2 regions of the Lysinibacillus sp. RC79 genome follow, and region 2 is predicted to be linked to the other one. Evidence: riboswitches for the same ligand, from Rfam matches in the RefSeq annotation. Region 2 holds a riboswitch; the other holds the start of a gene.
The links. A riboswitch is a leader RNA that binds a small molecule or an ion and turns the genes downstream of it on or off. The one in region 2 is predicted to bind FMN.

Region 1: linked by a shared signal. The riboswitch ahead of ribE (riboflavin synthase) and the one ahead of ABH968_RS17685 (ECF transporter S component) in region 2 are both predicted to bind FMN.

Annotation. Positions count from the first base shown of each region.
Region 1 is NZ_JBGCCD010000045.1:32,606-36,990, reverse strand. It holds gene ribH (6,7-dimethyl-8-ribityllumazine synthase) at 37-504, opposite strand; partial or broken gene ribB (3,4-dihydroxy-2-butanone-4-phosphate synthase) at 558-1,151, opposite strand; gene ribE (riboflavin synthase) at 1,181-1,819, opposite strand; FMN riboswitch at 1,961-2,086, opposite strand; FMN riboswitch at 2,210-2,335, opposite strand; gene ABH968_RS25855 (SDR family NAD(P)-dependent oxidoreductase) at 2,728-3,483, opposite strand; gene ABH968_RS25850 (ABC-F family ATP-binding cassette domain-containing protein) at 3,576-4,385, opposite strand, start outside.
Region 2 is NZ_JBGCCD010000020.1:16,676-21,060, reverse strand. It holds gene sigX (RNA polymerase sigma factor SigX) at 1-34, shown strand, start outside; gene ABH968_RS17690 (RNA polymerase subunit sigma) at 31-1,335, shown strand; FMN riboswitch at 1,652-1,849, shown strand; gene ABH968_RS17685 (ECF transporter S component) at 2,070-2,657, shown strand; gene ABH968_RS17680 (sodium-dependent transporter) at 2,811-4,157, shown strand; gene ABH968_RS17675 (STAS domain-containing protein) at 4,228-4,385, opposite strand, start outside.

The sequences.
Region 1 (4,385 bases), on a different contig from region 2:
TCCCTATGAAATTTCCATACTATTATTAGGAAAGATTTATCCAATCATCTTCTTTAAATTTGCCATTTCAATAGCAGACATTGCCGCGTCATAGCCTTTATTTCCTGATTTTGTCCCTGCACGTTCAATCGCTTGTTCAATATTTTCAGTAGTAACAATGCCAAAAATAACAGGTACATTTGTAGTTAATGACACATTTGCAATTCCTTTTGCTGATTCATTACATACATAATCATAATGTGTTGTTGAGCCACGGATTACTGTACCTAATCCAATAATTGCATCATATTTCTTTGTTTCAGCTAACTGTTTTGCGATGAATGGAACTTCAAATGCACCAGGAACCCATGCTACATCGATAGAATTCTCATCCACACCATGACGCTTTAAACCATCTAATGCACCGTCCAATAATTTGCTTGTAATAAATTCGTTGAAACGACCTACTACTACTGCTATTTTTAAATCCGTACCAATTAATTGTGCTTCAAATTTTTTACCCATTGTTCTTTTCTCCTTTTTTATAATGTCATTGTGTTTTCTTCTATTATTTGTTGACGACGATATGTTGCTAATGCTTCAATTGAAATCATTTTTAAATGATGTTGCGCTGCATATTTAACGAGGTCATTAAAGCGTAGCATTTTGCCATTGTCGCCCATAATTTCGCAAATAACTCCCGCAGGAATACTATTACACAGCTTGGCCAAATCAATTGTTGCTTCTGTATGTCCTCTACGCTCTAATACACCATTGTCCTTTGCAATTAACGGGAATACATGGCCCGGTCTACGAAAATCCGCAGCTTTTGCTTGTGGCTCTAGCATTTTTTGTATAGTCATTGCCCGTTCAAAGGCGCTAATTCCAGTTGTTGTGTCAACATGATCTATACTAACGGTAAATGCCGTTTGATGATTATCTGTATTAATATTAACCATAGGCTTTAATGCTAATTTTTGTGCAAGCTGCTGTGAAATCGGTGTACAAATAAGACCTCTTCCATAGGTCGCCATAAAGTTAACCGTTTCCGGTGTCATAAATTCCGCAAGAGCTAGTAAGTCCCCTTCGTTTTCTCGGTCCTCGTCATCTACTACAACAATCATCCTACCTTGTTTTAAATCCTCTATTGCTTCTTCAATTGAATGTAGCAATATCGCCACCTCCTGTTCAAATATGTTGGTTAAAACCCATTTTGTGCTAAGAAGTCTCTTGTGATGGTCGGTGGTTCCTGTCCATACTTAAGTTGATGCAAAATGTATTTTCCAACTAAATCGGTTTCTACATTGACGAGATCACCAATCTTCTTCTTACCTAAAATGGTTTCCTTGTAAGTATGGGGTATCAGTGATACTGTGACACCGTTTTCCTCGACATGAAAGAGTGTTAGACTCGTTCCGTCAATTGTGATGGAGCCCTTTGGAATACAGTAGCTCGTTAACTCCGTTGATAATTCAATATCAATATAGACTGCATTTGCTAATGGCCGCTTGCGCACTATTTTCCCTACCCCGTCTACATGTCCGGATACAAAATGACCACCGAAACGTCCATTAACTGACATAGCGCGCTCTAAATTTACCGGATCTCCAACTGCGAGCTGCTGTAAATTTGTTGCGCTCACTGTTTCAGGCATTACATCCATCGTTAGCTCTTGTTCATTAAAATGTATCACTGTTAAACAAACACCATTGACCGCTATACTGTCCCCGAGCTTTACATCCTCTACCATTTTCTTTGACATAACGGTAATTTTCATACTTTGTCGATCGCTTTGCATGGTTTTTACAGTACCAATATCCTCAATAATTCCTGTAAACATTTTTTCACCTGCTTTCATTCATTTAATAATTTCCGTTCAAACAAAAAACCCCTTAGATTAAAGGGGTTTGGGAGTTCATATACATAAGACGTCAACAAATAAACCTTATGGATATAAAATTTTTCCATAGGCTGTCATCTCATCGTTCTTCTCCCATCCAGACTGTCACTGTCGGTTTTGGATTTGCACCAAATCAGCTTGCGCTCACGGACTTTGAATTTCTTCATCACCGCCGATTGGGAATTTCACCCGACCCCGAAGAACTACTGCTATTCAATTTTTAGCTAAATAAAACAAAAACTACTTCCCATTAAACGATGGGAAGTAGTTAACATAAAAGCATACTCAAATAAACCTTATAAACTCAAACGAATTTAAAAAGATCACACTTTTACCCTTCTCCCATCCAGACTATAACTGTCGGTTTTGGATTTGCACCAAATCAGCTTACGCTCACGGACTTTGAATTTCTTCATCACCGCCGATTGGGAATTTCACCCGACCCCGAAGGATATTTTTATTTAGCTATTTCTTACGATAACACTATTTTATTTTATTATCCAGATAATTGTTTATAAAATTTTTTTCTCTAATTCATTTCACATTCGCTACATAAAAACAGCCACCACCTTTGGTCATTAATAAAGACCAAAGGCGTGACTGTTCCAAAGACAAATCAATTATGCCTCGGCATAATTGCGTCCGGAATCGGCTTTGTGCTTGCACAAAGAACTCCTTTCCGATTCCGTGACATCCGCCGGAGGCTTTAACTTCTTTCAGCAGGTATTTGGACACTCGATGAAAAGTAGCTTAAATCCGCATTCATCTCTCCCACCTATAGAGGTAGGAGACTTCTGTACCTGTCGCTACGCTTTCGCTACAGAAAACATTGCTGAAAGAAGTTAAATTTATACAGTCAAACTACCGTCAACAGAGACAACAGCACCAGCCATGAAGCTTGCTTTATCTGAAGCTAAGAATAGGACCGCTTCTGCTACTTCTTCTGGTTCACCATGGCGTCCCATACGTACACGTGACATTTCTTCGGGTACGTATCCTGTTTTTTTAAGTGTTTCACCAACACTATGGAATAATGGTGTAACGATACCACCTGGACACACAGCATTAATACGAATACCTTTATTTGCATACTCGATCGCTACCCCTTTCGTTAAACCGATTACTGCATGTTTACTTGCGGAGTATACAGCGATACTGTGTTCTGGACGAATACCTGCCGATGAAGCAGTATTTATAATCGACCCTTTACCCTGCTTTTCCATTACTGGGATGACATATTTCATGCCAAGAAAAATACCTTTTACATTGATATCCATAAGACGATCGTATTCTTCCAATTCTACCGTTGTAAATGGTGCGAATTTTTGAATAATGCCAGCGTTATTGAAGAATACATCTATACAGCCATATGTGTTTACCGCTTGCTGTACATAATTCTGAACATCCTCTACTTTGGAAACATCCGCTTTAACAAAAATTCCTTCACCTCCATTTTGTTGAATTAGTTTAAGGGTCTCTTCTCCAGTTTTCTCGTTAAAATCAACTAACACAACTTTATAGCCATTTTCAGCAAATTTAATACTAGTTGCTCTACCAATTCCACTACCTGATCCAGTAATAACTGCAATTTGATTATTTGTCATATTCTCTTCCTCTTTCCGTTTTTATATTTTATTACGTAATCACAAATATTTTCTTAATAGGTGGTCCTCTTTGCCTTTCCATGTTATGGCCCTTAGTTTAATTTCATTTTCATGTAATCATCGTAATTACCGTTAAAGATACTCGTGCCAGTTGGAGAAAGCTCCACCATTTTGTGTGCTAGCTTATTAAGAAAATATCGATCATGCGAAATAAAGAAAAGTGTTCCCTCAAAATTCAAAAGAGCCTGTTCCAATACTTCTTTACTAAATAAATCAAGGTGATTAGTTGGCTCATCCATAATAAGCACGTTAGCTTTTTGCAATATGAGTTTCGTTAAAGCTACTCGTGCCCTCTCACCTCCACTGAGGGTAGATATCTTTTTAAAGACCTCTTCACCAGTAAATAAGAAATTCCCCAAAACAGTACGAACTCTAGCTTCTTCAATGTGCGGGTACATACTCCAGACCTCATGTAAAATGGTGTTATTTGGGTGTAAATTCGATTGCTCTTGATCGTAGTAACCTACCGTCACATCGTTCCCCCAAGTGATAACACCACTATCCGGACTAATCTCCTTTAACAGCGTCTTTATTAGTGTTGATTTTCCAACACCATTCGGACCAATTAATGCAACCTTATCACCACGATGTAGCTGAAAATTAATATTTTTTAATAGCGGTTGTTGCTCGCATTCTACCGTAAAGGAAACCGATAAATCTCGTACCTTTAACACTTCCTTATGAGAGTTTTTTTCCATTGAAAATGCCATCTGTGTATGTTTTAAATCCTTTAGAGGCTTCTCAATTCGTTCTATTCTCTCAAGCTGTTTTCTTTTGTTTTTTGCACTTTTAGAAGAAGTAGCCATAGTAATATTGCGTTGTATATAGTCTTCCATTTTCGA
Region 2 (4,385 bases):
ACAGGTTAGAGAACAGGAGGCGAAACGGCAATGACACATAATCAATTTGATGATGACCAACTTGAACATGTATTGAATAATGCCCCTAAGCTTTCTGACCGCCGTTCGAAAGAAGAAATATTAAATCGATTATTGGCAGATGCTCGCTTGCAGGATAATGTCCATCTTCAAGAAGCTATACAACAACCAATAGATGATGAAATAACATCGCAAGAGCAACAACACAGTATGCATAAGCAACAAGAAAGTACCGAGACAGCAACAACAAAGAAGAAAGCTCGTAAATGGCCAATCTTTATGAGTGTTGCAGCAGTTTTCGCTTTAACAGTACTTACAGGCTCCATGTTCATGAATCATAATGATGCAAAAATAGACCAGGCTAATGCTCCTGAACCTTCTCAATATTCAACATTGCAGGATAATCGCGCAGCAAAAAGCTCTGTCAACCATGATAAAATTATGGAGTCCAACATAGTAGCAGACCGTGCACAGATCATGTCACTACGATCATCTGTTTATGAGGAAGATTTAACAGATGCAGTAGTGTTCCGTATTGGTTTGGCAAATCGTGATAAGAAAAGTGTACCGATGACGTATATCATTCCAAATGAACGAGTTGCTACTGATTTTGGGAAGAAAAAGCCCACAACACTACAAATGTATGAAAAGTATGCGCCACAAATTGATGAGAAAGCAAATGGTTTTACTAACTATCATCCATATAAAGGGGAAATAAAGGAGAAGGGTGATAAACTAGTCCATGTATTGCCGAAGAAAAATGACTTTGATGTCGCTTCAGCAGATACAGACGAATATTTAGGGACAATACAGGATACATTCTCAGATTCCGAGTATAAAGATATTGAGTTTGAAAATCCTGATGGTACAGTCCGCGAGCTTGCCAAGGAAGAAGATTCAAGTAAACCCATGGCATTAACAAGCTCAAATCATTTTAATTATTATTTATATAAAGATGAAAATGGGGCTGAATATTTATCACCTGATTCTCGTAAAACTTTTTCCACAGTAACAGAAGCGCTTACTGTTATGCGAAATAATAATGATGATGCATACTTTCCTGTCGTACCGGAAAATATAACATACACTGTGAAAGAGGTAGCAGAAGGCGTTATTGTTACATTTGATGAACCGCTTGATTTAACGACAATAGACGCGGTTCGTGCAACTCAATTGATAGAAGCTATGATGCTCACTGCTGCAAGCTTTGATAAACAAATACGTCTAGACAATGTTGTACAGGAGATCTGGGAAGGATTGGATTTGAAAAATTTCTTGCCAAAGCCTGTAGGAGCCAATAAACGATATATGCCATAAAAAGCATTACAACAAATAGACGAACTTAACTTAAATAATTTTTTTTGGAGCATTCTCGCCGTTGTATGTGCGTGAATGCTCTTGGCATTTTATAACACCAATAGCAAAGAAGTTAAGGGAACGATAAATTGCCTGATTGGTGAACACTAATAAGCAATTGGGATGCGGAAAACCTCTACTGATTACAGTTTCACTTTATAAGGATATTAACCGAGTATCTGTAAAACATACAAGTTTAATCGGAATTTTTTAAGCAAAGCTATTTACTTTTCTCTAATAATTCATTATAGTAAGGCTATGAAACAAAAAAATAATGATTCATCTTCGGGGCAGGGTGAAAATCCCGACCGGCGGTAATAGAGTTGTAAATCGCTAATATTTCCTTTAAGTCATATTAGCTCGAATGATTTACTAAAGGCTCTTCAGCCCGCGACCTGTGCAAATAATTTTTTGCATGGCTGACTTGGTGCGATTCCAAGGCCGACAGTTAAAGTCTGGATGGGAGAAGATGGAGGTACGATCGTCATTCATTGTTATGAATTTAGCTATGTACGAGCGTTTTTTCGATGTGGCTTCACACAGCGTATGCTCAAAAATAGTTAATTAATGGCGTTTTTTAATCATGCCTATTCTCCCTTATGTTCTTTTGCATAAGGGTTTTTTCATGATAATAATTGATTAGGTCGTAACCTTTCTTCTTGCGAGATTGAATCAGCAAAGAGGAGAGAGTTTTTATGAAGAAAAATGTTAAACTTCAATCGTTTATAACGATTGGTATGCTGAGCAGTATTTCGTTTTTATTAATGCTTTTTAATTTCCCTATTCCGCCATTTCCAGCGTTTTTGGAAGTGGACTTCAGTGATATGCCAGCATTACTAGCGGCGATCACTATGGGACCTGTAGCCGGTATTTTAGTAGAATTCTTTAAAAATGTGTTGGACTGGGTTTTCTCAGGCACGCCAACGGGAGTACCGGTAGGACATATCGCGAACTTTGCAACAGGTATTTTATTTATTCTACCAGTTAGCTTTGTTTTTAATCGCGTCAAAACAGTTCAAGGTCTTATCGGAGGTTTAGCTGTTGGAACAATCATAATGGCAGTTGGAATGAGCATTCTTAACTATGCAGTATTTTTACCTATGTACACTTACTTTTTAGGTATGGAGCCTGTTGTAGGTGATTCACTATATAAAATGATCGTAGCTGGTATATTGCCATTTAACATTGTGAAAGGTATTTTAATTACTATCATCATGGCATTGCTATTCACAACAATGCGTAAATGGATTGATCATCAGCGTTCCATATATTTAACAAAATAATTGGAATGAAACCTCGAGCTGTTAAACGCTCGAGGTTTTTTTATGTGAGTTGGATAATATTGCGCAAAAGTAACATATAGAATTAATCTAGTCGGGTTTAGTATTTTAATGTAGAATAAGGAAGAGCTTAGAATGTTAGAGGAGTTTGAAGAGATGAGTGAAAAAAAGAGTCAGTGGTCTAGTAAACTAGGCTTTATTTTAGCATCGGCAGGAGCTGCAATCGGACTAGGGGCAATTTGGAAGCTTCCATATGTTACTGGACAAAGTGGTGGGGGAGCGTTTTTCCTTATTTTTGTTCTATTTACATTGTTGATTGGTTTACCGATGTTATTATCAGAATATGTTTTAGGTCGTGGTACACAGTCTGAGGCTGTGACTGCCTATAAAAAAATTGCACCTACGAAAACAGGCTGGGCTTGGGTTGGTCGTATGGGTGTACTTGGTTGTTTTTTATTGTTAAGTTTTTATAGTGTTGTGGGAGGTTGGATTTTTATCTATAGTGGCCTTGGTGTGACTGGGGCTGTTATAGATCCTGCCAATGATCCTAGTGAACTATTTGGAAAGATTATAGGAACACCATGGATTACATTACTAGGTTTAGGATTGTTTACGCTAGTAAATGTGCTAGTCATTTCACTTGGTGTGCAAAATGGTATAGAAAAGGCTAATAAGTGGATGATGCCTTTATTATTTATTATGTTTATTGTGCTTGTTGTGCGGGCTTTAACATTAGATGGAGCAATGGAAGGGGTTAAATTCTTCTTGTGGCCGGACTTTTCCAATATAACTGGAAAGGCTATATTAGAAGCGTTGGGGCAGTCCTTCTTTGGCTTAGCGGTAGGATTTTCTTGTCTTGTGACGTACAGCTCATATTTAAAGAAGGATGTGAGCTTACCGAATTCTGCAGGCTCCGTAGTTCTTCTCACTGTGCTTGTATCGTTCTTAGCAGGATTGGCAATTTTCCCAGTTGTATTTGCTTTTAATTTAGAACCATCGTCTGGACCAGGCTTACTATTTATGGTTCTGCCAACAGCATTTAGCCAAATGCCCTTTGGTGAAATATTCTTAGCGATGTTTTTAATATTATTTTTATTTGCAACGTTAACCTCTTCCTTCAGTTTATATGAAATTATCGTAGCGGCATTTATGGAGAAAGGGCGTATGTCTCGTCCTGCATTGACAATGCTACTAGGTGTAGTAGTCTTTGTTGCGGCGATTCCTGCAGCTCTTTCATCGAGTACATTGGCGGACGTATCAATCTTTGGAAAAACAATTTTTGATGCAACTGACTTTTTAGTATCTAATTTAATGCTTCCGTTAGGTAACTTGTTGATTGCTATCTTTATTGCGTATGTGGTTGATAAAGAATTTGTGAAGAAGGAATTATTAATAGGAAGTCAAATGGGGCAGGGGTTCTATTCAACATATCATCTATTGATGTTAATAGTAGTCCCTCTTGTAATTATCGTTGTGTTCGTAAATATGCTTTTACAATATTAAAAAGAGAAGGTTGCGTTCCGTTTAATTGGAATGCAACCTATTTTTTTATAATGATGGGGGCAACAATAGGTTAATATTCGCTAAGTGATAGCTCACCTAGCCAGCCTTCTTTAATGATCTGTCTCGCTTTCTCTTCGCTTTTCGTAATAGGGAATACTTTATCGACTTGCGAAATAGCAAACAAGTTGCGAATGAAATCATCGACGACAATAATGGCGATTTTCTTTT